Regions from separate parts of the Geobacillus sp. LEMMY01 genome, predicted to be linked through region 2. Evidence: predicted binding sites of a transcription regulator. Region 2 holds the regulator's gene; the other holds the start of a gene.

Region 1 (21,394 bases), on a different contig from region 2:
AATGACTCGACCGTCTCGCGCAAGTCGGGGTGGTTGCTGATGACAAGGGTGATGTCGGCGATCAGCTCTCCCGCCTGCCATTGCCAAAGAAGTTCAAGCAGACAATGCTCGGCTTTGGAGACAAAAATCGCGATTCGCCGAATGTCGTTGTGCAGCCGAAGCTGCCAACGCATCTCAAATTCAGCAGCGATCGGGGCAAATGCCGCTTCGATCTCTTCTTTTCGCTCGGCGATGTTCGGGCAGTCGAACTCCAAGCGGAGAAAAAACGTCCCTCCCTCAGGATCGGTCGAGTATTGGCTCGATTCGACGATATTCGCCCCTTGTTCGTACAGAAACGACGTCACCGCCGCGACGATGCCCGGGCGATCTGGGCAGGAAATAAGGATTCGAGCGCGCTGCTCGTAACCTTGCAAAAATGATTGCCAGCGATGTTGGCGAAATGTCGTCATGCGTTGTCTCTCCCTTTTCTTGCTTTTCTTGCAATTCATCATACAAAAAATTAATGAACTTGCCAACAGGGAAGATAACAAAAGGCATCTCCCTTGTTTATGGAAGATGCCTAGAGGCGAAAAGCTTCTCTCAGTCTTTCGTCAAATCGCCGGCCGGACCGAAAAATTCGTAATGGATGTGCTCCTCTGGCACACCCCATTGTTGGAGGGCGCGATAGACGGTTTTCATAAACGGCACCGGGCCGCAGAAGTGAAAGTCTGCGTCTTTCGTAGGGATCACGGATTGCATCCATGCAAGGTCAATCCGCCCTTCTTTGCCAAAATGAGGATGGCGGCGGTCCTCGTCGGACGGCGACTCATAACAAATATGATAAGAAAATGACGGGCGTTCCGCTAACATCCGAAGCTCCTCGTCAAACGCGTGCACGCGGCTGTTGATGGCGGCATGGATGAACGTGGCCGGACGGTTCGGCTGTTGGATGGCCAACGTGTGTGCCATGCTTAACAGCGGTGTGATGCCGACGCCGCCGCTGATGAACACAACCGGCGTCGTTTTGGATAAATCAAGCGTAAACTCACCAGCTGGAGCGCTTAATTCAAGCACATCGCCCTCTTGGACATGATCATGCAAATAGTTGGAAACAATGCCGGCCGGCTTGTCCGCTGTAGCTGCTTCCCGTTTGACGCTGATGCGGTAATACCCTTTTCCAGGAGCATCCGATAAGCTGTATTGACGAATATGCGTATACGTCTCGCCCGGAATCGACAGTTTAACGCTCACGTATTGACCCGGCAAATAATCACTGATGGCCTTGCCGTCTTCCGGCTTCAAATAGAACGAAGTGATGACATCGCTTTCTTTCACCTTTTTCGCGATGACAAAGCGGCGGAAATCACGCCAGCCTCCGTGTTTGGCCGCTGCCTCATCGTAGAGCTCTTTTTCCACTTGAATGAAAACGGACGCAATGGCTTCATATGCTTCCGCCCAAGCCGTGATCACTTCGTCGGTGGCGGCGTCGCCGAGCACGTCTTTGATCGCCAGCAACAAATGCTTTCCGACGATCGGGTATTGTTCTGGTTTGATTCCTAAGCTGCGGTGTTTATGGCCGATTTGCCGCACAACCGGCAAAATAGCATCAAGCTGGTCGATATAGCGCGCTGCCGCATACACGGCTGCGGCCAAGGCACGTTGCTGCCTCCCTTGCTTTTGGTTGGCGTGGTTGAAAATATTGAGCAGCTCCGGATGGTTGGAAAACATGAGTTCATAAAACCGCTTTGTAATTTGTTCGCCATGTGTTTCCAGGACAGGCACCGTTGATTTCACGATTTCAATCGTTTTTGGATGCAATTTCGTTGTCGTTGTCATGATTTCATCCCCTTGTAAAACATGTATTTTTAATACATCTTTTATTCAACCATAAGCACTGTAAAAAAACAATATTTCAAATACATCTTTAATAAATTGTTCACAATTCTCCGTTCGAATCAGGTGTGGTACAATGGGATCAAGAATGTCCTTAAAGGTTGTGAATCACGATGCAGTTGACGAACTATACGGAATACGCCTTGCGCGTTCTCTTGTTTTTAGGCGCGCTTGATGAAGAAGAAAAAACAAACATCAAAGACATTGCCGCTGCCTTTTCCATTTCAGAGCATCATTTAAGCAAAATCGTCCATGAGCTTGGCAAACTCGGCTACATTGAAACGATCCGTGGGCGCAATGGTGGAATCCGCCTTGCGAAACGCCCCGAGGAGATTGCCATCGGCGCGGTTGTTCGCGAAACGGAGGAAAACTTGTCGCTTGTCGAGTGTTTTGCCGCTCACGGCAATGAGTGCGTCTTAACGCCGGTATGTCGGCTCCGCTTCGCACTTCACGAGGCGTTAGAAGCGTTTTTGCGGGTGTTGGATGCGTATACGCTCGCCGATTTGCTTGAAGACCGAGCGTCACTTCGTTCTTTATTGAAAGAGAGGCGCGGTTGAGAAAAAACTCTCTGGCTATAAGCTGGAGAGTTTTTTGGCGTTTGGCAGGCACACGATCACTAAGCATCGCTCTACGGAAGGAAGACGCGGGATGATGCGAAACCGATGGGCGGCCTTTGCGCGGGATGTGGCGCAAGAACGATAATCAGTTGGAAAAACGAAACCAGTCGTCAAACATGGGCGCGGGATGAATACGTCCGGCACCGGCCGATCACATCCCCTTTGTTTGCCACAAGACGAAGAATATATTAAGATTAGAAAGGTGTGAAAACATCTGTATGACTAAAGGAGGTTACAATGAAACACGAAGGAAACGCTTTGCCACCTTACTTGCATATGGACAATGGAGAGCTCTGGCTCACCGAAGATGATCGCGACAACTTAAAAATCAGCTATCGAATCAAAGAGGTGATTTTTGCCGAGCCGTCCGAGTACCAGCATGTGATGATTTTGGATTCGTACGATTTCGGCCGCATGCTCGTACTCGATGGCGTCGTGCAAACGACCTCGATTGACGGCCATATTTATAACGAAATGATTTCGCACGTGCCGCTGCAGTTTCATCCGGAAGCGAAGCGGGTGCTCATCATCGGCGGCGGCGACTGCGGCGCAGCTCGTGAGACGGCGAAATACGCTCATCTTGAAGCCATCGACATGGTGGAAATCGACGAAAAAGTCGTCCGGGCGTGCAAAGAGCATTTGCCAGCCGTCTCCGGCAACTTATCGGATCCGCGCGTGCGGTTTGTTTATGATGATGGCGTCGTGTTTGTGCAAGAGAAAGAAAACGTCTACGACGTCATTATGATCGACTCGTCCGACCCAGTCGGCCCAGCGGAAGCCTTGTTTTCACCGGAGTTTTACGCCAACGTCCATCGCGCGTTGAAAGCAGACGGGCTGATGGTCTGCCAAAGCCAGTCGCCGATTTTCCACTTGGATATTTTGAAGCGGACGTACCGCAATATTCGCGAACTGTTCCCGCATGTGCTTGTGTACACCGCCGTGGTGCCGACGTATCCAGGCGGACTGTGGAGCTTTACGATCGGCTCGAAACGGCCGCTCGATTTTCCGGTGCAGACTACCATTCCAAATGACACGAAATATGTGAACGATGGGATCTTTCGCCAATGTTTCGCTTTGCCGGCATTTTTGCGTTCGGCGCTTGAGGTGGAATAACCGCTTGGCATCAAAAAAGGGGCTGACCCAAAAGTCCGCCAAAAAGCGGACTTTTGGAGTCAGCCCTCTTTGGTTTTTGTATATTTTACCAAACGGAAGAAAATTCCGACTCTGTTCACCCCCCTGATTTACGCCACCAAGGACAATTGCTTGTCCCTAGCGGCTTTTTTGAGAAGATTGTGGGCAGCACAAATCAGCCCCCATTCGATGGAAACTTTTTGGAGGCCTCGCAGGACAAAGCGACGAAACCCGCGATTTTGTTTGATTTGCCCAAACACACTCTCAATGTCGGTTTTGCGTTGGCGGTATCGGGCTTGCCCTTCTTCACTCTCCAGCCGTTCGCGGGCTTTCTGTTTTTGTTCATGGGTGTAAGCGTAAAGGAGAATTTTGGTCATCATTTTCGGATGATAGGCGGAGGTGCCCCCTCCTTTGTAGTAAGGGAGAAACGTCTCCATGGGGATGCGTTCAACCATCTCATGAACCACGTGGGCCATGTTATCCCGCGGAATGAGATCGGCGATGTTGCTTGGCAAAGAGAGGTTGTCCATGGTATACTCTTTAAAGGAAATATGATCATGTTTCATAAAAGAATCGCCCTTCTTTCGGTGGTAGTGGTTTCGGTGACTCTATTCTACCAGAAAAAAGGGCGATTCTTCTATATTTGGGGCAAAAAAGTGGGGGCTGATCCCAAAACGCATTCGCGTTTTGGGTCAGCCCCTTTTTCGTGTTGCTTGAATCCGTTCTGTTTTATGGAGCAGGTGGGTTGTGAGACAATGCCCGCTTAGCAAGCCATTGAAGCGTCAAGTCGTCAGCAGGTGGGTTGTGCAATCCAGCGCGGACGTCACGGTAATGCCGCTGGAGCGGGTTGTCAGCAAACAAGCTTTGTCCGCCGACAATGCGCATCGCCCAATCGACGACTTCAAGCGCGGTATTGGTGGCGACCAATTTGGCTGTTGCCAACTCCTCTTTCATCGCCATCCGTTTTTCCGGATAGCGATCCCATAAGTCGGCGACCACGTACAGGAAATGGCGCGCATGGGTGAGGCGCCATTCCATTTCAGCGATTTTCCGCTGCACTTCGGGTGTTAGGGCGATTGGGTGAGGCAGGGTATTAGGCTGGTACGTCTGCGCAAAGCGAAGCGCCTCATTGCGCGCCGCAATGGCGATGCCTAAGTAACAAGCCGGCACGTGCAACAGCCATCCTTGCGCCGGAGCGGCTTCGTTCGCTTCTCCAAGCGTCTCTACGAGCGCCTCTTGGTCGACTTCGACTTCTTCAAGAACAAGATCATCGCTGCGCGTCGCCCGCATGCCAAGCGTGTTCCACGTCGGCTCGATGCGGATGCCTGAAGCAGACATCGGCACGAGAAATTCACCGACCCGACCGTCTTCCATCGTGGCGGAAATCAATACGTAATCGAGCGCAGGGGCTAACGATGCAAATGTCTTTCGCCCCCGAAGCACCCAGCGGCCATGGCGAAAGACGGCCGTCGTTTCCGGTTTACCGCCGCGCGCCGGGCTGCCAGTTGTCCGTTCAGAGTGGGCGCTGTTGATGAGCGCGTGGCGGCAAACGACTTCTTTCGCCAAATGAGTGAGCACCGATTCCGGCCAGCGGCGAAGCAAAAATAAACGCATGAGAATGCTTGCATGCCAGCCGAACGCCAAGGCGGTTGCCCCAGAGCCTTGGGCGATCGTTTCTTGCACGAGCACGAGCTCATAAAGCGACGCCCCTTGGCCGCCGTATTCAGTCGGGACGGTCAAGGAAAGGAATCCAGCCTCTTTTAAATCGGCAAAATCGGCAAATGGAAACGTTGCCTGTTCGTCATCATGCGCTGCCCGTTGGACAAATCGTTCCGCAAGGCGACGCGCTTGGTTGTACAATTGTTGCTCCCGATCGGTCCGCACAAGCAAATGGTACAATTCGTTCATCGGTTCTCCCCTTCTTTTGGTCAAGATGCCTTTATTGTACCGAGTTCTGGCTAGGACTGAAAACAAAAACGCACCGAAACATGGCTGTCTCTGCTCTCAGCCAGCCGGTGAAGCGAATAGACGGGAGCTTAAAAGAGAAAGAAGTGCCGGATGTACCGATCATCGTTGCGGTGAACGAACTCATTTTTCGTCGCGTCGTATTCATATTCTTCCTGCCAGCGGCGGCCATAGCGGGCGATTTGGCTGATGGCGTGGATGATGGCATACACTTCCTCGTTCGTCATCATAGGATGGAGCGACAGACGCACCCATCCTGGTTTGGCGAGAGGATTGCCGTTTTTGACTTCTTGAAGCAACACAGCGGATTGTTCCTTGTCGATGCCAAGCAAATAGTGGCCGTATGGTCCGGCGCAGGAACAGCCGCCGCGCGCTTGAATGCCGAAGCGATCATTCAGCAGTTTGACAACAAGGTTGTAATGCAATCCATCTATGACAAATGAGATGATGCCAAGACGGTCGTCCCGATGTCCTTCAAGCACGCGGACGCCGGGAGTGCTTTTCAACGCCGGCAAAAGAAGGGAAACAAGTTCCTTTTCGCGGGCGCGCATCTGTTTTACGTTCATTTGCTCTTTCAGCTGGATGGCCAACGCTGCCTTGATGGTTTGCCAAAACGGCGGTGTTCCGCCATCTTCGCGTTCTTCAATGGCTTGGATGTATTCATAGTTCCCCCACGGGTCGGTCCAATACACCGTCCCGCCGCCGGGGTGATCCGGAGCGTGCTGATGATAAAGACGGCTGTTAAAGAGAAGCACGCCGGCGCTGCCTGGCCCGCCGAGAAACTTATGGGGGGAGAAATAAATGGCATCAAGCTGCTCCATTGGGTCGTCCGGATGCATATCGATGCGGACGTACGGAGCGGAAGCAGCAAAATCAACAAAGCAAAGGCCGCCATGCTCGTGCATGATTTTCGCCAGCTTATGATATGGGGTTTCCAACCCCGTGACGTTCGAGCAAGCAGTAAATGCACCGATTTTTTGCGGCCGATCTCGGTAGCGCTCCAGCAGCTCGCGCAAATGGTCAAGATCGACATCCCCGTTCTCTGTCGGCCGGACCGCCACGACTTCCGCGATGGTTTCCACCCATGGCAATAAATTCGAATGGTGCTCCATATGGGTGACAAAGACGACTGGCCGCTCCTCATCATGAAGGGACAAGCGGTGCTTCCACCGTTCCGGTACGCGCAAGCCAAGCAGACGCTGCAGCTTGTTGACGGCGCTTGTGGTCCCGGCGCCTTGCATGATCAAGACGTCGTTTTTCCCGGCATGAACGTGCTGTTTGATGATTTCTTTTGCATAGCGATAGGCAAGCGTCGTTTTCGTTCCGGTCACATTCGATTCCGTATGCGTGTTGCCGACAAATGGACCGAGCTCATGCGTCAGCTTCTCTTCAATCGGCCGGTACAGCCGCCCGCTTGCCGTCCAGTCGGCGTAAATAAGCCGCTGTTCACCAAACGGCGTAGAAAACGGATGAAAGCGGCCGATCGTTCCATCGCGAAACGGCTGAAAATACGTCTCAAGCTCCCCGCGGCATGTATACACCGCATTGCCGATCACAGCGTGAATGGCCATGTTTATTCCCCCTTTCCGCCATTTCGTCTATTTACAAAGTATGTCGCCTTCGGTGGTTCGGTCCAAAAAACGTGGGAAAGTTGAAAATGAAAAATCCGCCGTACAGGCGGATGATATTCCACTCCCTTTTTTACTCCCTTTTTTACTCCCTTTTTTTGCACGATAACGGCGAAATCGTTTCCCCCACGGACGGCACAAGGTATTCGGCAAGCATGGTCCGCAAGTCATCAGGCAACGGTTCGCTCGTTTGGGTTTGGAAATTGAAATGGACGACCGCTGCCTCTCCGATGGCGATCAGTCTTCCTGTTTCCTCTTCCATGATGCGATGAATGCATTGAAAGCTTTTATTGCCGATCCGGGAGACATTGGTTTCCACGCGCAATCGTCGTCCGAAGAATCCTTGGTTGATAAAATCGCACTTGGTGGAAGCTAAAATAAAATGCCAGTCGTCCGTTCGCCCGCCGTAACGCAATTCATCAAACAGGCGGGTGCGCGCTTCTTCTAAATAAATAAAATAGCTAATGTTGCTTAAATGTCCGAGCGCATCAGTTTCACAAAAGCGTGGGTTGACGGTAATGATGTGCGTCTTCATTTCTCCCTCTTCCTTTCTTGCCTTTTTTTTGCCCCTTTCGCCCACAATATTCGTTTGGGTGAGCATTGGGCGGGAGCAAGTTTGATTTGTAGCTACCAACTAGTCAGTATGTTGTTTTTATCATACTCCGATTGGTTTGGATATGCAATTGTTTTGTTTTGGATTATTGATTATTTAGAACATTGTTTGTGATATAAAATGTTGTGACGAATCCAGTACGTCGCCGCGAAAGGATGAAAATCTCTTTCAATTAAGTTGAATTTTTGGTTTACACTTCGCCGATTGCCTGACACATTAGATTGCATCCGCATGTATCGAAGTGCAAATGGTAACGAACAATTGGAAATTCTTTATTGGAACCTATATAGTTTTGACATTTTCAGGGTAGATAAAAAAAGCCCGGCGAGGGCAGACGGGGCGTCTGCGGTCAACCGGCCCAAAGCGGCAAAAGAACGTATCCAACGAGCGACACGCCGGCGCAAAGGAGAGAGAGGCGCAATTTGTATTTCGCATAGCTCATCAAGTCCATATCCATAATGGCTGCGGTCGTGATCGTCGTATCACCAAGCGGCGAAGCAAAGGCGCCAAACGTCCCGCTCGCAAACACGGCGCCGACTGTCACCTCGAGCGGCGCCCCGGTCGCATGGGAAAGCGTGACGCCAAGCGGCATCAAAATGCCCCACGTTCCCCATGAAGAACCGATAAAGTATGATAAAAACGATCCGACCAAAAACACGGCCGCTGGCACGAATGCCCCCGGCAGCCATGTGCCGAACGTCGACGACACGTACTCCGCAAATCCGAGTTCCCCCGCCACCGCCGAGACCGCCCATACGAGAACGAGCATGCCGATCGGCGCCATCAGCTCGTTTCCTCCGGCAAAAAAGTGGTACGTCAACTCTGAGAGCGATTGTCGGCGCCACAAATAAAACATCATCGACAAAAGGATGGTCACAAACAGCGCCAACAGCATCGCCCATGTCGCATCGGCCGCGGAAAACGCCTCCCACCAATTCTCTGCCCCGCGTTTCCTCCCGTCGTACACGAAAAAGGCAAACGTCAGCGCGATTAACAGCGCCAGCGGGACAAACAAGTGCAACGGCTCCCCGTTGATCAGCGCCAGCTCCTTGCGCAATCCGAGCCCGTGCAGTGTATTCGTTTCCCCTTCTCCTTTTTTCGCCCGCGGTTTGCCGATCCGGATGTTCAACATCGTCGTCAACACCCCGACGGCCAGAGCGACAATCGCAAACAAGTTGTACGGCAGGCTGCGCAAAAACACGTCATACGGCGATTCGTGAATGTCGTTTTGCGCCAGCGCCGCGGCGACAACAGAAGTCATAAAGCCGACGAACGCTGTCGCCGCTGGCAAAAGCACGATGATCGGCTCGGTCGAGACGTCGATCATGTACGCCATGCGGCGGCGGTCGATGCGAAACTGGCGAAGGACCGCTTTCATCACTGGTCCAAGGAGCATAATGCGAAACATCGGCATAAAAAACGTCACCGGCACCGTCAGCCAAACGAACAACAAAATCCCCCGCTTCGAGCGGATGCGGCCGGAAAGTCTCTCGACAAACCCTTTGATCCCGCCGGTAATTTGCATCATGCCGACAAGCGAACCGAACAAATACAAAAACGCGGCCACCTTCATATGCTCCGGATCGGTCAGGGCGTGAAGAACAGCGGAAACAGCGCGCTCAATCGCGCCGACAGCCGACCACTCAAGGCAAAACGCTCCGACGAGCAATCCGGCCACGAGGCCGGGCAAAATTTCTTTCAGCCATACCGCCAACGGAATGATGAGCAGAAAAGGCAACAGCGACCACCATGTTCCTTCCACGTCGGCGCCTCCTTTGCGATGATGTTGTTACCAAGAAGGATAGCCATAATGTAGTTTTTTTATGATTTTCATTGATGATTTAGAACATAGTTTTACTTATAAAATTTATGTTGCCCGCGCAAACAAAAAAGCCGCGCTGCAGTTTGCAGCGTGGCCCACACTTCCATCCGCCCCGGGCTGGCTCCCAAACAACCTGGGGCACAGAAGGCGTTGTCATTTCCGACGGGCAAAATCAACGAAACGAAACTTATCAAGCCGATGCCGCGATTCCGTATATTGAAACAGCGTAGCATCGCTTAAATACACGTAGTTTTTGACGACAACGACGCGGTCATCGCCATGCAAATCCAAATAGCGCCGGTCTTCGTCCGTCGCTTCGTCGACCGATATTTCTTTTTTCGCAAAGCTGATCGGCAAATGCAGCTTCGTTTCCAAATATTCATAAATCGAGTCTTCGCAAATCTCTTTGGTCAATAGCGGCACATGCTTTTTCAGAAAAAAGTCTTTATCCAAAATAATCCGCTCTCCGCCGATTTCACGGACGCGCACGACTTTCCACACTTCGTCTTTGCTTGAGGCGCGCAGATGCTGCCTGAGCTCGCGATCCGGCTTGATGATCGCCAGTTCATGCACGATCGTCCGCACCGGCTGCTTCATCGTCTGCGCCAGTTCTTTAAAGCTGACCAATCCGGATACGGGAAAGTCATATTTGCCGACGTCAAGGACGATAGATCCTTTTCCTTTCATTTTTTGGATATAGCCGTGCTCGGACAACAAATGGAGCGCTTTGCGAATCGTCTCGCGCGACGTCTCATATCGGTCGGCGAGCTCATGTTCCGATGGCAGCTTGTCGTACGCCTTCCATTCTCCGCGGCGGATGCGGGAAATGAGATCATGGTAAATGGTTAAATATTTGTTTTCATGCATAAGAATCACCGCTTGTATTGTATCACGGCCGGCGCAAAAGATAAACAACCGATTCGTATGGGCGCAGTTGCATGCGGCGAAAATCGGCCGGCGCGTCCGAATAATTGGCAAGCAGCAGTTCTCCCGTATAGCCATCGGCTCCCGCTTCTTTCGGCAGCGTGAACGTCGTTTCGACTGGATAAAAATTGTTGACAACAAGCAGTTTTTCCCCATCGCCATGACGCATATAGGCGAAAATATACGGATCGTCCGCAAGCAGCAGCTCATAGCGCCCGGTCGTAATGAGATCATACTGTTTGCGCAACTCAATGAGCCGCTTATAGTGGTAGAAAATCGAGTCGCGGTCGGCGAGCGCCTGTTTCACGTTAATGCGCCGGTAGTTGTCGGCGACGCGAATCCACGGCGTCCCGGACGTGAAACCGGCATGCGGGCTGTCGTCCCATTGCATCGGCGTGCGTGAATTGTCGCGCGATTTTCGCTGCAAAATCTCAAGCACTTCCCGCTCGCTTTTGCCTTGTTCTCGCAAAATCCGGTACATGTTGAGCGACTCAACGTCGCGGTAGTCGCGAATATCGGTGAATTTCGGGTCCGTCATGCCGATTTCTTCGCCTTGGTAAATATAGGGCGTCCCTTGCATCAAATGGATCGTCGTCGCCAGCATTTTTGCTGATTCTTTCCAATATGCCCCGTCATCGCCATAGCGCGACACGATGCGCGGCTGATCGTGGTTGCACCAAAAGAGCGCATTCCAGCCCCCACCTTCATACATCCGGACTTGCCATTCGGACAAAATGCGTTTTAAGGCAAGGAAATCAAATGGGGCGACTGCCCATTTTTCTCCGTTCGGGTAATCGACCTTCAAGTGGTGAAAGTTAAACGTCATATTCAGCTCACGGTGTTTCGGGTTCGTGTAGCGGATGCAATGATCGATCGTCGTCGACGACATTTCCCCGACCGTCATGACGTCATATTTCGAAAACACTTCGCGGTTCATCTCTTGCAAAAACTCATGAATGCGCGGTCCGTCCGTATAAAAGCGGCGCCCGTCCCCCGGCGGCACCGAACCATCGTCATCCGGGAAGCGCTGGTCTTTTGACAACAAGTTGATGACGTCAAGCCGAAAGCCGTCCACTCCTTTTTTGAGCCAAAAATGCATCATGTCATAAATGCGGCGGCGCAGCTCTTCGTTTTCCCAGTTCAAGTCCGCTTGTGTCACATCGAACAAATGCAAGTAATATTGGCCGGTTTGTTCGTCGTATTCCCACGCCGAGCCGCCGAATTTCGACTGCCAATTGTTCGGCGCTCCGCCGTCCGGCTTCGGGTCGCGCCAAATGTAAAACGAGCGGTATGGGTTCGTCTTCGAGGAGCGCGCCTGCTGAAACCATTCATGGTCGGTTGAGGTATGGTTGACGACCATGTCCATCACCAGCTTCATGCCGCGCGCATGCACTTCGTGAAGCAGACGGTCAAAATCGTCCATCGTTCCGTATTCGTGATGGATGCGGAAATAATCGCTGATGTCATAACCGTTGTCGCGCTGCGGCGACGCGTAGATCGGCGTCAGCCAAATGACATCGACGCCCAGTTTTTGTAAATAATCGAGCTTCTCGATCACGCCCGGCAAATCGCCGATGCCGTCTCCATTCGTGTCGTAGAAGCTTTTCGGATAAATTTGATAAACGACCGCTTTTTTCCACCAAGGGGTTGTTGACATCTCTCTTCACCTCGTTCGTCGGGATAAAAACATACCATTGGCATCGGCGGCCAATGGTATGGTGGTAAATTGATGATTTCGCACATCGTTCTCTTGCTTCAACACACGGCAATCATTAGCGGGCGGCTTTACGCACTTTCCCAAAGACAAACGTCAGCGCAAACGGCACCGCAATCGCAATCGCCATGCCGATAAAGAACGGCGTCCACTTTTGCGGCACGATCGACAAGAAACCCGGCAGGCCGCCGACGCCGATCGACGGGGCCATCACTTTATTGATCGTGATGAACATGCCGGCGATTGCCGCCCCTGTCATCGCTGCGATAAACGGGAAGCGAAAGCGCAAGTTGACCCCGAACATCGCCGGTTCCGTGATGCCTAAATACGCGGAAACAGCCGACGTAAACGACAAACCGCGCAGCTTTTCCTCTTTCGTGACAAACATCATCGCCAACGCTGCCGAACCTTGGGCGATGTTTGACATGACCAAAATCGGCCATAAGAATGTGCCGCCGGTATTGGCAATCAGCTGCAAGTCAACCGGCAAGAACGTATGGTGCATCCCGGTGACGACAAGCGGCGCATACAGCGCTCCATACAACAATCCTCCAAGAGCCGGAACCGTGTCAAAAATCGTGACAAACAAGTGGGTAATGGCATTGCCGATCGCAAATGTGACCGGCCCGATGGCGATGAACGCCAAAAAGCCCGTAATGAGCAACGCAAGCGGCGCGACAAGCAACAGCTGAAACGCATCCGGAATGCGCTTGCGCAAAAACAGCTCCAGCTTCGCCAACACGTAGGAAGCCACCAGCACCGGCAGCACTTGCCCTTGGTAGCCGACTTTTTGCACTTCAAAGCCGAACAAGTTCCAAACCGGAATCTCTCCTTTTTCTTTCGCCGCTCCCCAGCCCCAAGCGTTGAGCAAATCTGGGTGGACGAGCATCAAACCAAGGACAATCCCTAAGAGCGGACTGCCCCCAAATTTCGTCACCGCCGACCATCCGATCAAACCGGGCAGGAAGACGAACGCCGTATTGGCGATCAAGTTGATCATGTTCGCCAAATCGGCCCATTCTTTGTGCACCTCGACAAACGATTTCCCTTCGTAAAAAATGCCTGGGCCTGTCAAGACGTTGTTAATACCCATTAACAAACCGGCCGTCACGATCGCCGGCAAGATTGGAATGAAAATATCAGCCAGCGTCTTAATCGCGCGTTGCAGCGGATTGAGCTTCGCTTCCGCAGCGTCTTTAATCTCCTGCTTTGTCGCCCGGCCAATGCCCGTCAGCTCGACAAGGTCGTCATACACTTTATCGACAAGCCCTTGGCCGATGACGACTTGGAACTGGCCGTTTGCCGAAAACGACCCTTTGACGACATCGATGCGCTCAAGCGCTTCCTTATTGACTTTTCCTTCCTCTTTGAGCGCAAACCGAAGCCGCGTCACACAATGCGTGGCGGCGACGATGTTTTCTTTGCCGCCGATGGCTTCAACGATTTGCGCGGCTGCTTGTTGGTATGCCCCCATGATGAACGCCTCCCTTTTCTTTCCTTAACGACCGCTATAGCGTTAAATCGCTTTCAGCAACCGGTTGCAAATAAACTTGTATATACAACCTGAATTAATTTTATCTTGTATATACAAGTTTGTCAACATCTTTCGATGACCTTCTTCATTTTTCGACAATAGTTGTTGTTTTTTTGCTAACTTCCACTTCTTTTGTTATGTTTTGTCAAGCGGCAGGAAAATCAACGACCGAGTAGGAAAATAAAACATAACGCAAATCAATGCCAAAAGACGAGAAAGGATGAGGGAATGCGATGAAAACATATACACTCCGCGAAGCAGCGAAAAAAATCGGGGTCACTGCCCGCGATTTGAAACAATGGGAAAAGCAGTTCGCCGGATCGATTGCCGTCCCACGCACAACCGAGGGGGCACGCATGTACACCGACGAGCTGATCGACCGGTTTCGCCATATCCGTACTTGGCTTGAGGACGGCCGCCATCCGCGCGAAGTGGCTGAAATGATCAGGCAAATGGACGGACAACCGGCAGAGCGAGCCAACGAGACAGCCGCTCAAGTGGAAACAGCCGTCATGGAAGGGGAAATCATCGATGTGCCCCGCCTGCTGCATCAAGGGATGCCATACATAGCTGAACAGTTAGTGGCCCGCTTAAAAGACGATATCGTCGACGCCTTGAAACAGGAAACGACAGCCACGGTCCGGCAAGCGATGGATGAGGTGAAAGGCCGCCTCGACTACATCGAGGAGCAAACGACGGCAGCTGCCGAAACGGTGCGCCGTTCGCTCCGCGATTACGAGGACGCATGGCAGCAAAAAACGGAACAGCTGCATGAACATTTGGAAACGGTCGTCGCGTTCTGTCAAGAGGAAAAAGTAAGACAGGAAGAGGAGCGAAAACAGCTCGAACTGCGCATTTTAGAACGGGAAAAAGCGTTTCGCGAGCTCGTGTTGTCGTTTCGGCAAACCGCTGCCAGCACCAGCGCTGCTCGAACACGGGCAAATAAATGGTGGAAGTTTTGGTGAAGACGATCTTGGCAGCAACGTGACAAGGGCACCCGTTTTGGATGCGCCATATCTCCTTCAAAAATCAAAAAAGGGCCCCGCCAAAACGCGGGCCCCCTTTTTGCGTCATATTCGGCGGCTCTCGGCCGCATGTCGTTTGATGGCTTCGATCAAGTGCGCTTCTTCTTGTTTGGTGACATGGAGGCGGACGCCATAATAGTAGGCGTGGACAAACGGTCTTTCCCAGACGAGCTGCCCCCGCAGCGTAAAGGGGGCAGCGTTTAGCCAAAACGAGATGTCAACCGGCGTTCCCCCTGTTGAAAAGGGAAGGCGGCCTTCCGTTTCGATTTTCATCCCGTGCGGACTTAGATCGTGAATGTAGACGCTGCGCTCGCCATCGGCTATGCGCAGTTCGGCCGGAAGCGGCCGACCAAACTGATACCGGAACGGTTCTTGACGTTTAAACCTCATCCTTCTTCCCCTTTTCCAAGCAGCTTCGCCGGCTCTTTCCAGACGTCAACCACCGGCCCGGCTTCGTCAGTGTCAACGACAAACGAACCCGTGCTGTAGCGGTCGGAGAGACGAAGGGAAGCGGCTTCGATCGTCTCGACCACCCCTTTTTCCGTCCGCAATCCGACCATTTCCTCATCGTTGCTGACAAAGACGGCGCCGACAACTCGGTGCGGATTGGACTTCACTTCGCGCACAATCACAACGCCGCGCTTCGCCCGTGAGGACGGCTCAAACTCGCTCATCGCCACTTTTTTCACCGCTCCGCGCTGCGTCACGACGACGAACGAGCCCCCCTCTTCTAGGCGAACGGGGCACGCAGCGGCGACAAAGTCCCCTTCCTTCAATTGAATCCCTTTCACGCCAGCCGCGCGCACGCCAACAAGGCTGATCTCCTCTTCGGCAAACAAGAGCCCATGTCCATCATGCGTCGCAAGCCAAAGATGGCCGCATCCATCCGTCGCGTAGACGGCGATGACGTCATCATCCTCTTTCACATTGACGGCCACAAGCGGGCGGGTGTAGCGCTGCACTTGGTATTGAGCGAGCTCCGTTCGCTTTACGAGCCCTTGTTTCGTCACAAAGATGAGCTGCTCCCCGGTGTCAAAGGAAGAGACTGGAACAGCGGCGACGAGTTCATCGTCGCGTTCAAGCGGAATGAGATGGGAAATGTGCTGGCCGACCTCTTTCCAACGGATGTCAGGGAGCGTATGCACCGGGCAGTATAAATAGTAGCCGCGGCGGGTGAAAAGCAAGAGCACATCGGTCGTATTCATCTCGAGCTGGGCGAGCAGCCGATCCGTTTCCTTCATGCCCATGTCTTGACCGTTTGAGGCGCTGTATGAACGATAGCTCGTCCGCTTCACATATCCTTCTTTTGTCACGGTGACGATCACATCTTCCGCCGGAATGAGCGCCTCCACCTTCACTTTCAGCTCTTCAATCTCCTCTTCAATCACCGTCCGCCGCTCATCGGCATATTGCTTTTTCATCGCCTTCAGCTCTTTTTTGATGACGCCAAGCAGCTTCTTTTCATCTGCGAGAATCGCCGTAAGTTCCGCAATCGCTTGATCCAGTTCTTCCGCTTCTTGACGCAGCGCCGTGATGTCGGTGTTCGTCAACCGATACAGCTGGAGCGTCACGATCGCCTCAGCCTGCGCTTCGGTGAATCCGTAATGAGCCATCAGCCGTTCTTTAGCGTCGCGCTTGTCGCTTGAAGCCCGAATCGTCGCAATCACCTCATCCAAAATGGAAAGCGCCCGAATCAAGCCGTCGACGATGTGCTTCCGCTCATTCGCTTTTTTCAGCTCAAAATGCGAGCGGTTGGTGACGACCTCTTTCCGGTGGGCGATGTAGGCATCCAACAGCTCTGGCAAGCTCATCAGCTTCGGCCGGCGCTCATGGATCGCCACCATGTTGAAGCTGTACGGCACTTGCAAATCCGTGTTTTTGTACAAGTAGTTGAGAATCGCTTCCGCATCGGCGTCTTTTTTCAATTCGATGACGATCGACAGCCCGTTCCGGTCCGTTTCATCGCGCACATCGGCGATGCCGTCGAGCTTTTTGTCGAGGCGAAGCTCGTCAATTTTTTTCACTAAATTCGCTTTGTTCACTTCATACGGCAGTTCCGTGATGACAATGTGCTTTTTCCCGCCTTTTCCCTGCTCGATGGCGGCTTTGGCGCGGATGATGATTTTCCCGCGGCCGGTCTCATACGCCTTGCGGATGCCGTCTTTCCCTTGGATGATGCCGCCGGTCGGAAAATCGGGGCCAGGAAGAACCGTCATCAGCTCGTCAACAGTGCAATCCGGCCGGTCGATCCGCATCAAGACGGCGTCGATCACCTCGCCAAGCGCATGCGGCGGAATGTCGGTCGCATAGCCGGCCGAAATCCCGGTCGAGCCGTTCACCAACAAATTCGGAAACATCGCCGGCAGGACGGTCGGCTCATCAGTCGTATCGTCAAAGTTCGGCACAAACGGAACCGTTTCTTTGTCAATATCGCGAAGCAATTCGGCGGCAATCGCCGACAGGCGCGCTTCCGTGTAGCGCATCGCCGCCGGCGGGTCGCCGTCGATGCTGCCGTTGTTGCCGTGCATCTCCACAAGCACGTTGCGCAGCTTCCAATCTTGGCTCATCCGCACCATCGCTTCATACACCGATGAGTCGCCGTGCGGATGAAAGTTGCCGATCACGTTTCCAACCGTTTTCGCCGCCTTGCGAAACGGTTTGTCAGCCGTGTTGCCGTCCATGTGCATCGCATATAAAATACGGCGCTGCACGGGCTTCAACCCGTCGCGCGCATCCGGGAGCGCCCGGTCTTGGATAATGTATTTGCTGTAGCGGCCAAAGCGGTCGCCCAACACATCTTCTAAAGGCAATTCCAACAATCGCTCTGCCATGATCTCTCTCCTTTCTTACAGGACATGAACACCAAAAAGGCGGCGCCTCTTCGTGCCGCCATCAACCAATCCATCCCGGTTCCTCTTCGAGTCCGAAGGCGACGTGCGTTTCGATCCATTTGCGGCGCGGCTCGACTTTGTCGCCCATGAGCGTCGTCACCCTCCGTTCGGCGCGGGCCGCATCTTCAATGCGCACGCGGATCAACGTGCGCGTCTCCGGGTTCATCGTCGTTTCCCATAATTGATCGGCGTTCATTTCGCCGAGCCCTTTATAGCGCTGAACCGTATAGCCGCGGCCCATTTTTTTCGTAATTTCTTTTAGCTGCTCGTCCGTCCAGGCATATTCGACGATTTCGTTTTTGCCGCTTTTTTTGCTGATTTTGTAAAGCGGCGGCAAGGCGATGTACACTTTTCCCGCTTCAATCAGCGGACGCATGTAGCGGTAAAAAAACGTCAAAAGCAGCACTTGAATATGGGCGCCGTCCGTGTCGGCATCGGTCATAATGATCACTTTGTCGTAGTTGACATCATCGAGCGAAAAATCAGCCCCGACGCCGCCGCCGATGGCGTGGATGATCGTATTGATTTCCTCGTTTTTCAAAATATCGCCAAGTTTCGCCTTTTCCGTGTTGATGACTTTTCCGCGCAGCGGAAGCACCGCCTGGAATCGACGGTCGCGCCCTTGTTTCGCCGAGCCGCCCGCCGAATCGCCTTCAACGAGATAGAGCTCATTTTTTTGCGGATTGCGCCCTTGCGCCGGCGTCAGCTTGCCGCTTAAGAGCGCCTCTTTCCCTTTCCGCTTTTTGCCGCTTCTCGCTTCTTCGCGCGCTTTGCGGGCTGCTTCACGCGCCTGATAGGCCCGGATCGCTTTCTTAATGAGCATCGCGCTTACGTCCGGGTTTTCTTGCAGAAAGTACATGAGCTGCTCGGACACCACCGCATCGACGGCCGAACGCGCTTCGCTCGTTCCGAGCTTTCCTTTCGTCTGCCCTTCAAACTGCAGCAAGTGCTCTGGGATGCGCACCGAAACGACCGCGGACAACCCTTCGCGAATATCGGTTCCTTCCAAATTTTTATCTTTTTCCTTGAGCAAACCGACACGGCGGGCGTATTCGTTAAAAACGCGCGTCATCGCCGTTTTCGCACCCGCCTCATGCGTGCCCCCGTCTTTTGTGCGCACGTTGTTGACAAACGACAGCACGTTTTCCGAATAACCGTCATGAAACTGGAACGCAAACTCGACTTCAATGCCGTTTTGCTCGCCAGCAAAATAAACGACCGGGTGGAGCACATCTTTCTCCTCATTCAAATAGGCGACAAACGCTTCAATTCCGTTTTCGTAGTAGAACACCTCCCGCATGCCGGTCCGTTCGTCAACGAGTTCAATTTTCAACCCTTTCAGCAAAAACGCCGATTCGCGCAGCCGTTCACTCAATGTTTCATAATCGAAGACCGTCGTGCTGAAAATCGTTGGGTCCGGCTTAAACTGGATGATCGTCCCGGTTTTGTTCGTCGTTCCAATTTTTTCGAGTGTCGTCACCGGTTTGCCTCCATGCTCAAACCGCTGCCGGTAAATGAAGCCATCTCGATGAATCGTGACGACCAGCCATTCTGATAAGGCGTTGACAACCGACGCCCCGACTCCGTGCAGACCGCCGCTCGTTTTATAGCCGCCTTGGCCGAATTTGCCGCCGGCATGAAGCACGGTCAAAATGACTTCCGGCGTCGGCTTGCCGAGCTTATGCATCCCGACCGGCATGCCGCGCCCCTCATCCAAAACCGTGATGCTGTTGTCTTTATGTATTTGCACTAAAATGTAGTTTCCGTATCCGGCCAACGCTTCATCGACCGAATTGTCAACAATTTCGTAGACAAGATGATGCAAGCCGCGGCTGTCGGTGCTGCCAATGTACATCCCCGGCCGCTTCCTGACGGCCTCAAGTCCTTCCAACACTTGAATGGCATCTTCGTTATATTCGTATATCGCTCGCTTTGCCACAAGGCCACCCCTTCCTACAAAAACAAGAACACCTGTTTCTATTGTACCATAAACTTCCCGACTGTCCATTGCCTTTTGACATCCCCCGACAAATTCGGACAAGTGCGACAAAAAAACGAAAGGACCATCTCGAACAAGATGGCCGTTTCATGGATTAAGCACGCTTGGTGAGCGCATGTTCCACTTTAATGCAGCGATCCATAATGACCGTGTAGCCTTTTTCTTTCAAAAAGCGATACGCCTCCTCATTGACGACGCCAAGCTGCGCCCAAAACACGTCGGCATCGATTTGCACAAACTCGCGGGCCAGCTCGGGCAAATGCTCGGAGCGGCGGAACACATCGACGATGTCAACATGGCCTTCGATATCGGTTAGTTTATCAACCGCCGGAATGCCTTCCCACTCATCGATCATCGGATTGACCGGAATGATTTCGTATCCAGCGTCTTTCATCGCTTTCGCCACCATATACGACTCGCGCTCCGGATTGTTGGACAATCCAACGACGGCAATCCGTTTCGCCTTGCGCAAAATCTCGCCGATTTCCTCCCGGCTCGGGTTGACAATGGACATCCGGGTTCTCTCCTTCCTTTATTCTCCTTTTTGCTGTACTAGTTTCGCGATTGTCAAAGAAAAATCCTTCTGAATGGAACGGAAAATCTTTTCTTTTGAGATTCCACATAGCGTTTGATGGTTTCACTGGACACCGTCCCCGCTGTACTCACAAAGAAAGAGCGTGTCCAAAGACTCAACAGATGAGACAAGTGCTGAAATTCTTGTCTTAATCGTCTGCAGGTCACTCCTTTCACTTTTGCCATCATAATCTGATGGAGAATTAGAAGGGAGACCATTCAAAAATAGCGGAATTTATACCGAATCGAACTCTGGCCCGCCAACAAACATGCCATGGCGTTTGGTCGCCCTCGGTGAATCCGAACGCGGCGAAATCATGGTGCAACAAAAGCTAAAATTTTCCCGAACGAAAAATCGAGTAAAGCAGCCAACCGAATAGAAAAGCGGACGCACCCAATCCGATTTCAACAGCAGGAATATTCCACAGCAACGTCGACGGCCGACCGAGCGATGAAGCGATCATCAGGCCGACGAGGACGATGCTCAGCGAAAGAAGAACGATGCTAAACGACAGCCGGTTCGTAATCTGATCGAGCTTCTGCAGCAGCGCTTCCAAATCAGGAGCCGTGATTTCCAATCGAAGCTTGCCATGCCGCATCATTTTCGTCCATTCCTTTACGCCCTCCGGCAGTCGGAGCAGCCATTCACCATAATCAAAAATCCGCTTCCACGCTGTTTCTGCCACGCGATCAGGCCGAAGACGCTCTTTCATCAGCTTTCTCCCAAACGGTTCGGCAACGTCCATGATGCGAAACTGCGGGTCAAGCGTCTCCACGACCCCTTCGACCGTCAACAGCGCTTTCCCTAACAGCGTCAAATCGCTTGGGATGCGAATGCCATGGCGAAATGCCACCGAAAGCAAATCCTCGACGGCTTCCCCAAGACTGATCTCACCGAGCGGGACGCGGTAGTATTTCTCCCGCAACTCGTCAATATCATCGCGCAATTTTCCTTCATCGACCCCGTCAGGGACAATCCCTAAACCGTAAATCGCACCCAACACCCCATCCGTGTTTTGCCGCATTAAGGCGATGATGAGTGAAGAAAGATGATGTTTGACATGAGGTCGAAGGCGGCCCATCAAG
Region 2 (10,057 bases):
CCGCACGAGTCGAGTTGAGCGCGTCTTCGATGCGCAGTTTGCGTTCTTTCAATTCCGTTTCTGTCGCCGCGCCGACTTTGATGACCGCTACGCCGCCAGCCAATTTCGCCAAGCGTTCTTGCAGTTTTTCGCGGTCGAATTCGGACGTCGTTTCTTCAAGCTGCGCACGGATTTGGTTGATACGCGCTTTGATGCGATCCGAATCGCCAGCGCCTTCGACGATGGTCGTCGTTTCTTTCGTAACGACAACTTTCGACGCACGGCCGAGCGAAGCGATCGTTGTCGATTTCAATTCACGGCCAAGCTCTTCCGAGATCACCTCGCCGCCAGTCAAAATCGCGATGTCTTCGAGCATCGCTTTGCGGCGATCGCCGAAGCCAGGCGCTTTCACGGCAACCGCATTGAACGTACCGCGCAGTTTGTTGACAACAAGCGTCGCGAGTGCTTCGCCTTCGACATCTTCAGCAATGATCAAGAGCGGGCGGCCTTGTTGGACCACTTGTTCTAATACCGGCAACAGTTCTTGAATGCTCGATACTTTTTTGTCCGTGATGAGGATGTACGGATTTTCCAGAACAGCTTCCATTTTTTCCGTATCCGTAATCATGTACGGCGAAACGTAACCGCGGTCGAATTGCATCCCTTCGACAACGTCGAGTTCCGTCGTGAAGCCTTTCGATTCTTCAAGCGTGATGACGCCGTCATTGCCGACGCGTTCCATCGCTTCAGCAATCAATTGACCGACTTCTTCGTCAGCAGCCGAAATCGCAGCCACTTGGGCGATCGACTCTTTCCCTTTGATCGGTTTGGAGATGGCTTTTAATTCTTCAACAGCAACCGCAACCGCTTTTTCAATCCCGCGGCGGATGCCCATCGGGTTGGCACCAGCAGCCACGTTTTTCAAGCCTTCACGGATCATCGCTTGAGCCAATACCGTAGCGGTTGTTGTACCGTCCCCAGCGATGTCGTTCGTTTTGCTGGCGACTTCAGCGACAAGTTTCGCGCCCATGTTTTCAAACGGATCTTCGAGTTCGATTTCTTTCGCGATTGTTACCCCGTCATTCGTGATGAGCGGCGAACCGAATTTTTTCTCCAATACGACGTTGCGGCCTTTCGGACCTAATGTGACTTTCACTGCGTCTGCGAGTTTGTCCACCCCGCGCAACATCGCACGGCGCGCTTCTTCGCTGAACTTGATTTGTTTTGCCATACCCCGTTACCTCCTTAATGAATATTGTTGGACTGCGTGCCACAAGTTAAGTATCCGAGTTAAGCATCTAGCATGTTTTCGGAATGTTTATGTGATGAACGCATATATTAGCGGATGACAGCCAAAATATCGCTTTCGCGCAAAATTAAGTATTCTTTGCCGTCGTATTTCACTTCTGTGCCCGCATATTTCGAGAAGATAATGCGGTCGCCAACTTCGACTTCCGGAGCGATGCGTTGGCCGTTATCGAGCACGCGGCCTGCACCGACAGCGACAACGCGTCCTTCTTGCGGTTTTTCTTTCGCCGTATCCGGCAGCACGATACCGCTAGCCGTTTTTTCTTCTGTTTCCACGACTTCAATGACAATGCGATCGCCTAATGGCTTCAACACGGGGAACAACCTCCTTAACGATAGTTTTCACCGTTCTTATTAGCACTCATCACTATCGAGTGCTAACACACTTATAATATTAATGAACTTCTTTCGGTTTTGCAAGTAGGAAATACAAAAAAATAACTGTTTTTCTCTCCCGAGAGAAGAAAGGGCAATATAAGACGGCCGGCCTTGCCCTAAACCTCTGTCTATGCGGAGCCCTTTTTCATTATTGCACATTTCCAAAATCGATAAACGGCACCGGCCCATTTTTTTACAGCGATGAGACAGGCTTGGGGGGCGCAGTTTTCTTACTATTTTCGCCATACATGTGATACAATACGGATATAATTTGAAATAAAAGGGGTAGAGGGTTTGAAACGCAACCACTGGTACGTCATCATCACGTATATCGTCATGCAGCTGTCCGCCTTTGTCGGCGTGCCGCTTCTTCGCGCCCTCGGCGTCGGTCAAGGAGCGGAAAGCCGCCTCGAAGCCGCCAAACTGGCTTCCGGGTATTGGGCGATCATTAGTTTCCTGCTCGCTTTTGTCATTATCCTATGGCTGCTCCGCGGTGACCGCGACGAACGAATGATGCGGCGGCTGCCGCTCGCTTCCTCGTGGATGTGGGCGGTCTTGGGCGTCTTTTTGGCGCTCGCGGCCCAAAGCATCGCCGCCAACATCGAATGGCGGCTGCTCGGCATCAAACCAGGGTCGGAAAATACAAGGCAAATCATCGATATCATCCGCCTGACGCCGCTGTTGGTCGTCGTCACCTCCGTCATCGGCCCGATTTTGGAAGAGCTCATCTTCCGCAAAATCATTTTCGGCTCGCTTTATGAAAAATACAACTTTTGGCTTGCTGCGCTTGTCAGTTCGCTCTTGTTTGCCATTGTCCATATGGAGCCGGAACATTTGCTTCTGTACACATCCATGGGGATGGTATTCGCGTTTTTATACGCGAAAACCGGACGCATTTTCGTACCGATTTTCGCCCATGTCGCCATGAATACGTTCGTCGTCGCCATGCAGACGCTGTTGGCCGACGAGATTGAGAAAATGATGCGCCAGTCCGAGCTGCCGCTCGCCGTTTGGAGGGTTTGGCTATGATGCGAAACCCTCGGCTGTTTTCGCTTCCGTATTTCGTCTTAGGCTTGCTGTTTACGTATTTGGCCATCGAAAGTGCTCATGAAACGGTTTGGAACGTCTCCACCATCGCTTTAGCGGCGCTCGCTGCCTTTGATTTCGGCACCGCCCTTCGCCTTCTTTTCGCCTCAAAACGCTGACCCCCTTCCCGTGATTCGCACGGGAAGGGACCAGAACATCAATCTCATGACGGCGATCATATCGTGAAAATGGAAACGAAAAAACAAGAGGCCGGCCTCAAAGCCCTGTTTTGCGGCTTTTGAGACAGCCCCTTCGTTTGGCCCGGCCTTGCTCGCTTTCCTCTTAATGATCGATTTTTTAGTCCCGCCTCACTCATTGCCTTCCTCCTCGGCTGCTCGCTGCGCTTTCCGATAGCCGATGCGCGCCACCCAAATGCTTCCTTCATACAAAATGGTGAGCGGAATCATGACGATCACTTGCGACAGCACATCCGGCGGCGTAATGACCGCCGCTAAAATAAGCAGCGCCAAATACGCATACTTGCGGATGCGAACAAGAAGCTGCGGCGTAATAAGCCCTAAGCGGGTGAAAAACAGCACAACAATCGGAAGCTGAAACACGATGCCAAACGGCAGCACGAGCTGAAGCAAAAACTGAAAATATTCATTAATGCCGATCATTTGTTGAACCCCTAGTTGGTCAGCCAGCTGGCTCATAAACCGAACGACAAACGGAAACAAGACGAAATAAGCGAAGCTGACCCCGGCTAAAAAAAGAACGATCGACGCCGGGATATAGCTTAACGTCACTTTCCGCTCTTTTTCATACAGACCGGGGCTGACAAACGCCCAAATTTGGTACAACAACACCGGAGCCGACAGAACAGCCGCGATGACGAAGGCAAACTGAAAATACACTTTAATCGGATCGGTGAGGCGAAAGGCGTTCATGGTCAAATGCTTCGCCTCGGCCGTTCGCTGCAAATACAAAATGACATCATCGACAAAAAAGAAACTAACGACAAGCGCCGCAGCAAAAAAGACAAGCACGATGATGAGCCGTTTCCGCAGTTCACCCAGATGCTCATACACCGACATTTCTTTGTCATTCATTGGTTCCCCATCCTGCCTTGTCATCGGTCGGTTTTCGTTTCTTCGTCATCAGCGAGCCCTTTTGTGGCGTCTTTAAACTCGCGAAGCGACTGGCCGAACGACCGCCCTAATTCCGGCAGCTTTTTCGTGCCAAACAGCAACAAAATCACAACAACGAGCAACAAATATTTCATGTGTTGTTCTCTCCTTTTTACGATGGCGATGGATAGTTTTTCAAAAAATAGACGAGCGACTGCAGCTCAATGGCTAAATCGATATGATGGACGCGAATATGGTTCGGCACGTTCAACCGTGCCGGAGTAAAGTTTAAAATGCCTTTAATTCCTTGCGCGACAAGGCGGTCGGTCAGCGCTTGAGCCGCGGCGGCCGGCACGGTTAAAATGGCGACCGGGATGTTTTCGTGAAGCCGCTTCTCCAATTCATCGAGATGATAGACCGGCACCCCGCCGACTGTCGTCCCTACCTTCCGCTCATCGACATCAAACGCCATCACGATTTTCGTATTGTTGTTTTTCGAAAAATTATAGTTTAAAAAGGCCGTGCCTAAATTGCCGACGCCAAACAAGGCGACTTCGGTCACCTCATCCTCTTCAAGCGTCCGGCGGAAAAACGACAACAAATAATTGACATTATACCCGTATCCCTTTTTACCAAGCGCACCAAAATAGGAGAAATCGCGGCGGATCGTCGCCGGATCAACTTTCACCGCCTCGCTCAACTCGGCAGAGGAGACGCGCTGCTTGCCGGAAGCGTGCAAGTTTTTCAAAAACCGATAGTAAAGCGGCAGCCGTTTGGCGGTTGCCTGCGGAATTTTCGGTTGTTCGTTGCTCATGATCTCATCCCCTAGCTAATCGGTTTTCCGTCGGTAATGGCCAGACTTCCCGCCCGTTTTTTCGACCAAATACGTCGGACCGATGACCATTCCTTTATCAAGCGCCTTGCACATATCGTACACCGTCAACGCACAGACCGAAGCGGCCGTCAGCGCTTCCATTTCCACTCCTGTGCTCCCTTTCGTTTTCACCGTTGCAGTGATGACGAGCTTATGCGCTTCTCCATCGTTTTCCCAAGCAAAAGCAATGTCCACACCCTTTAACATAAGCGGGTGACACATTGGAATAAGGTCAGCTGTCTTCTTCGCCGCCATCACCCCCGCCACTTGAGCGACGGCAAGCACATCCCCTTTCTCGATCGCGTTGCTCGTCATTTTTTCGTAAATTTCCCGGCTGACAGTCACGCTCGTTTGCGCCACGGCCACTCGCACTGTATCTTCTTTGTGCGTAATATCGACCATTTTCGCGCGCCCTTGTTCATTGAAATGAGTGAACGATGACAATACAATCTCCTCCATTTATACACTATACACGATTTTTCATCATTCGTCTTTGACCGTTTTCGCGACTTACGTTAAACTATTCGCGAGGTGAAATGACATGATCATTTTGCAAGTGCACGGGCTCACGAAATATTTCGGCGCTGACCTTATTTTATCGAATATAAAACTAGAAATACAGTCCCGCGACCGAATTGCCCTTGTCGGCCGCAACGGAGCGGGAAAATCGACATTGTTGAAAATCATCGCCGGTGAACTATCTTTCGACAGCGGCAAAATCATCAAACCAAACCATATCAAAATTGGCTATTTGGCGCAAAACAGCGGGCTCGACTCGCCGCGTTCCATTTGGGACGAAATGCTTGAGGTATTCACCCCGCTTCTAGGACTCGAAAAACAGCTCGCCGAACTCAGCATGCAACTCGGCGACCCGGATGTGCTCGCCGATCCAGCTCGCTATGAAAAAACGCTGAAAACGTATGACGAGCTGCAAGAACAATACAAAGAACAAGGCGGCTACCAATACGAAGCCGACATCCGCTCCGTTTTGCACGGGCTGCAGTTTTCCTCATATGATTATAAAACAACGCCGGTCTCGTCGTTAAGCGGCGGACAGCGGACGCGGCTTGCCCTTGGGAAATTGCTGTTGTCCAAGCCGGATTTATTGATTTTGGACGAGCCGACGAACCATTTGGATCTTGAGACGCTCGCTTGGCTGGAGCAGTACTTGCAAGCCTATCCCGGCGCCGTCCTGGTTGTTTCCCACGACCGCTACTTTTTAGACAAAATCGTCACCGACGTGTACGAACTGTCGAACGCCACGCTCAAACACTATGCCGGCAACTACAGCCGCTATTTGGAGCTGCGGGCCGAGCAATACGAACAAGAGTTAAGACGGTACGAGAAACAGCAGGAGGAAATCGCCCGGCTCGAAGACTTCATCCAACGCAACATCGCCCGTGCCTCGACAACCAAACGGGCGCAAAGCCGGCGAAAGCAACTGGAAAAAATGGAACGGCTCGAGCGGCCTGTCGGCGATGAAAAATCAGCCTCCTTTTCGTTCTCGATCGATCGGCCGAGCGGCCATGAAGTGCTCACCGCCGAAGACATAGCCGTTGGCTATGGCGACGGTGCACCCGTCATCCGCCAAATCAGCTTCCGCATCACGCGCGGCGAAAGCGTCGCCCTAGTCGGGCCGAACGGCATCGGCAAGTCGACATTGCTGAAGGCGATCGCCCGAAAACTCCCTATCCAAGCAGGAGAGCTCCGCTACGGCGCAAACGTCCAAATCGGCTATTACGATCAAGACCAAGCTGATTTGTCATCGAACAAACGGGTGCTTGACGAGCTGTGGGACGCCTACCCCGAAAAGACGGAAAAAGAAATTCGCACTGTGCTCGGCAACTTCCTGTTTTCCGGCGATGATGCCTTAAAACCGGTCTCCGCTTTAAGCGGCGGGGAGAAAGCACGCCTGGCGCTCGCCAAGCTGATGCTGCAAAAAGCAAATGTCCTCCTTTTGGACGAACCGACAAACCATCTAGACCTCGACAGCAAAGAAGTGCTCGAGCAAGCGCTCATCGACTACCCGGGAACGATTTTGTTCGTTTCCCACGACCGCTATTTCATCAACCGAATCGCAACAAAGGTGTTTGAACTTTCCAGCGGAGGCCTAACTGAATACTTAGGCGACTATGATTACTACATCGCCAAAAAAGAAGAAATGCGCGAACTGGCGCTCCTGAACGTCCGCCCGACAGAAACGGCAAGCGATTCGGCCAAAACGACGTACGAGCAAGAAAAAGAGGAAAAAAAACGGCGGCGCCAGCGCCAACGCCGCTTGGATGAAATCGAAGCCGAGATTGCAGCGCTTGAAGCACAAATCGTTGAGATCGAGCAGCAACTTTGTGATCCATCCGTTTACGGCGATTATGAAACGATGCAACGATTGACTCAAGAAAACGACGAGCGGAAGCAGCGAGTCGAAACGTTATTGGCCGAATGGGAACAGCTTTATACTTCACTATAACTGACAACCCGCCTCTGGTTTCGGCGGGTTGTTTTTTAGTTAGTCACATTATCCACAAAAAAATCCACAATTTCTACCGTGGAATATAAGTTATTCACCAACTTTTCCACATTATCCACAAACAATAGCTTCCTTTTGCAGGAAAATCACTGTGTATTGTTTTTCTTATTGTTTATAGTGCTTTTCCGCCTTTTCCACATTGTCCACAGATTTGTGGATAAAAATATACACAAACTTTTTTCACACTAAAACAAAAAGGACGATTCGTTTGCCTGCCGCAAACGGATCGCCCTTCGGTGTCTTTCTCGTTTCAGCCCAACCGCCTAGACAAGCGGTAAGCTTGGATTGGCGTTGAGCGCCAAATCAGCCCACTTTCCTTGTTGATATAACACTGTTCCCGCAGCGGCAATCATCGCCGCATTGTCGGTGCATAGCGATAACGGCGGGATGACAAGCTCCACATCGGGGAGCTCTTTCATTTTATCCTGCAGTGCAGCCCGCAGCCCGCGGTTAGCCGCCACCCCGCCGGCGAGCAGCACTTGCCGTACGCGGTATTCTTTGGCGGCCTGCACCGTTTTCGTCACCAGCACATCGACGACGCTGGCCTGAAAGCTCGCGGCCATCTGTCTCGGATCGATCTCCTCGCCGCGCTGTTTCGCGTTGTGGAGCGCATTGAGCACCGCCGATTTTAAGCCGCTGAAGCTGAAATCATACGACCCTTCCTCAAGCCACGCTCGCGGCAAATCAATCACCGGCTCGCCCTCATGGGCCAACCGGTCGATGTGCGGTCCTCCTGGGTACGGAAGGCCTAAAGCCCGCGCCACCTTGTCATACGCCTCACCGGCAGCGTCATCGCGCGTTTCACCGATCACCGCAAATTTCCCATGCTCTTTCATGTACACTAGTTCCGTATGACCACCGGAAACGACGAGCGCCAACAGCGGAAACTTCATTTCGGCCACTAATTGATTGGCGTAAATATGACCGGCGATATGATGCACCCCAATAAACGGCAGTCCATGAGCAAACGCCAACGCTTTCGCCGCGTTCACCCCGACAAGAAGCGCCCCGACAAGCCCCGGTCCGGCCGTCACCGCCACCGCATCAAGGCCCGCAAACGATACGCCGGCCTGCTGCATCGCTTCCTCAATGACGAGCGTAATTTGCTCCACATGATGGCGGGAAGCAATTTCCGGCACGACGCCGCCAAACCGCCGATGGCTTTCCATTTGCGACGCCACCACATTCGATAAAATCTCTCTTCCGTTTTTCACGACCGCTGCCGCCGTTTCATCGCAGCTCGTTTCAATGCCTAATACATATACGTCTTCATTCATCTCAGCTTCACCCACATGACTAACGCGTCTTCAAAGTTATCCGGATAATACCGTTTGCGAATGCCTCCGTTGCGAAATCCAAGCTTTCGGTACAGCGACTGGGCGACATGATTGGACACGCGCACCTCAAGCGTCATCGTCGCCGCCCCGTGCTGCCTGGCCATGTCCATCAGGCGTCGCATGAGCGCTTCACCAAGCTTTTGCCCGCGAAACTGCGGCAACACGGCTACATTCGTCACATGCGCCTCATCGATGACAAGCCACATCCCGCCATACCCGATGATCTGCCCGTTGTACACCATGACGATATATTTGGCATAGCGGTTGTACATGAGCTCGTTGTAAAACGATTCACGGCTCCAAGGCGCAGTAAACGATGCCTGCTCGACTTGCACGACCTCATCAATGTCATGAACAGTCATTGGCCGAAATTGAACATTGATCCCCATCGTTCTGTTCCCCTTTTTGTTTCGCGAGCCATTTCGCCTCCGCCTCGGCAAGGCGGAGATAGTTCGGTACAAACACATGGGCGTTCTCGCGCTCTTTTTGTTTGCCGAGCATCACCAACTCGCTCGGACGCGGCAACGCCAAAGACGGCGGGGCCACGTGAACCCGTTCGCCTAAATGGCTCCGAAACAAATCGCTATATAGCGGTGCATCCGCACCAATGAACAATACATCCTCTTCCCGCTCGCTCAACCGACGCGCCCACTCATCCGCCGCCACAATGCGGTCCGCCTCAAGGCAGCGGAGCGCACCGCCTTCGTAGCGATAAAGCCCGGTGTAAATTTGTCCGCGCCGCGCGTCAAACAGCGGAACGATCACCCCAGGAAAATAGCGGCCATTGGCGGCGAGCACCTCAAGGCTTGATACCCCAGCGATCGGAATACCGAGCGACCAGGCAAGCGTTTTCGCAATCGTCACGCCGATCCGTACCCCGGTATACGACCCCGGCCCTTTCGCTACAACGATTAAATCGAGATCTTTCGGAGCAACGTCACATCGTCGAAGCAACAACTCAATGGCTGGCATCGCCCGGGATGAATGGTCTTTTTTCACATTGGTGATGAATTCCCCTTTCACGACATCACCATCTACCAACGCAATGCCAAGCGGCATATTCGATGTATCAATTCCCAATACTTTCATGACGGAAAAATCTCCTTGCACAACTGTTCATAACGCTCCCCCGACGGCTCAAAGCGAAGCAACCGCTCATCGCCGCCTCGATGAAACAAGGAAACGGTCAGCCGTTCCTCAGGCAACTGGCCGGCGATCAAATGCGCCCATTCAACAACCGTAACACCATCGCCAGCAAAATATTCGTCAAATCCAAGATCTTCCCATTCATCTTCAAGTCGGTATACATCCATATGATAAAGCGGAAGCCGACCATCATATTGCTTAATAATCGTAAACGTCGGGCTATTGACCGTTTGCGTAATGCCCAGCCCTTCAGCAAGACCTTTCGTAAACGTCGTCTTTCCCGCCCCGAGATCACCTTCTAACGCGATGACCATTCCCGGCTCAAGATGTTCCGCCAGCCGGCGGGCCACCG

Evidence for each region. Region 2 encodes Rex, which represses fermentation and respiration genes when NADH is low (regulators of the CRP and FNR family bind a similar motif). Its sites were predicted from a motif close to TTGTGAAATATTTCACAA; they were not measured.
Region 1: the regulator Rex is predicted to act here: its motif matches at 1,904-1,921, upstream of nsrR (nitric oxide-sensing transcriptional repressor NsrR).

The regions. Positions count from the first base shown of each region.
Region 1 is NZ_MVKA01000028.1:58,248-79,641, reverse strand. Features, by position in the region: gene purU (formyltetrahydrofolate deformylase) at 1-449, opposite strand, end outside; gene hmpA (NO-inducible flavohemoprotein) at 580-1,815, opposite strand; gene nsrR (nitric oxide-sensing transcriptional repressor NsrR) at 1,986-2,429, shown strand; gene speE (polyamine aminopropyltransferase) at 2,727-3,602, shown strand; partial or broken gene B1A75_RS20340 (transposase) at 3,731-3,946, opposite strand; partial or broken gene B1A75_RS20795 (transposase) at 3,971-4,150, opposite strand; gene B1A75_RS13860 (acyl-CoA dehydrogenase family protein) at 4,350-5,528, opposite strand; gene B1A75_RS13855 (aminotransferase class V-fold PLP-dependent enzyme) at 5,657-7,156, opposite strand; gene B1A75_RS13850 (acyl-CoA thioesterase) at 7,299-7,748, opposite strand; gene B1A75_RS13845 (Na+/H+ antiporter NhaC family protein) at 8,176-9,588, opposite strand; gene treR (trehalose operon repressor) at 9,802-10,515, opposite strand; gene treC (alpha,alpha-phosphotrehalase) at 10,538-12,229, opposite strand; gene treP (PTS system trehalose-specific EIIBC component) at 12,345-13,760, opposite strand; gene B1A75_RS13825 (MerR family transcriptional regulator) at 14,054-14,785, shown strand; gene B1A75_RS13820 (PilZ domain-containing protein) at 14,891-15,235, opposite strand; gene parC (DNA topoisomerase IV subunit A) at 15,232-17,676, opposite strand; gene parE (DNA topoisomerase IV subunit B) at 17,738-19,675, opposite strand; gene B1A75_RS13805 (CoA-binding protein) at 19,830-20,249, opposite strand; partial or broken gene tnpA (IS200/IS605 family transposase) at 20,303-20,543, opposite strand; gene B1A75_RS13795 (ABC1 kinase family protein) at 20,641-21,394, opposite strand, start outside.
Region 2 is NZ_MVKA01000004.1:28,989-39,045, forward strand. Features, by position in the region: gene groL (chaperonin GroEL) at 1-1,210, opposite strand, end outside; gene groES (co-chaperone GroES) at 1,318-1,602, opposite strand; gene B1A75_RS03330 (CPBP family intramembrane glutamic endopeptidase) at 1,960-2,694, shown strand; gene B1A75_RS03335 (YdiK family protein) at 2,691-2,870, shown strand; gene tatC (twin-arginine translocase subunit TatC) at 3,060-3,803, opposite strand; gene tatA (twin-arginine translocase TatA/TatE family subunit) at 3,824-3,976, opposite strand; gene B1A75_RS03355 (redox-sensing transcriptional repressor Rex) at 3,994-4,635, opposite strand; gene moaC (cyclic pyranopterin monophosphate synthase MoaC) at 4,651-5,139, opposite strand; gene B1A75_RS03365 (ABC-F family ATP-binding cassette domain-containing protein) at 5,237-7,162, shown strand; gene tsaD (tRNA (adenosine(37)-N6)-threonylcarbamoyltransferase complex transferase subunit TsaD) at 7,486-8,499, opposite strand; gene rimI (ribosomal protein S18-alanine N-acetyltransferase) at 8,496-8,948, opposite strand; gene tsaB (tRNA (adenosine(37)-N6)-threonylcarbamoyltransferase complex dimerization subunit type 1 TsaB) at 8,908-9,648, opposite strand; gene tsaE (tRNA (adenosine(37)-N6)-threonylcarbamoyltransferase complex ATPase subunit type 1 TsaE) at 9,645-10,057, opposite strand, start outside.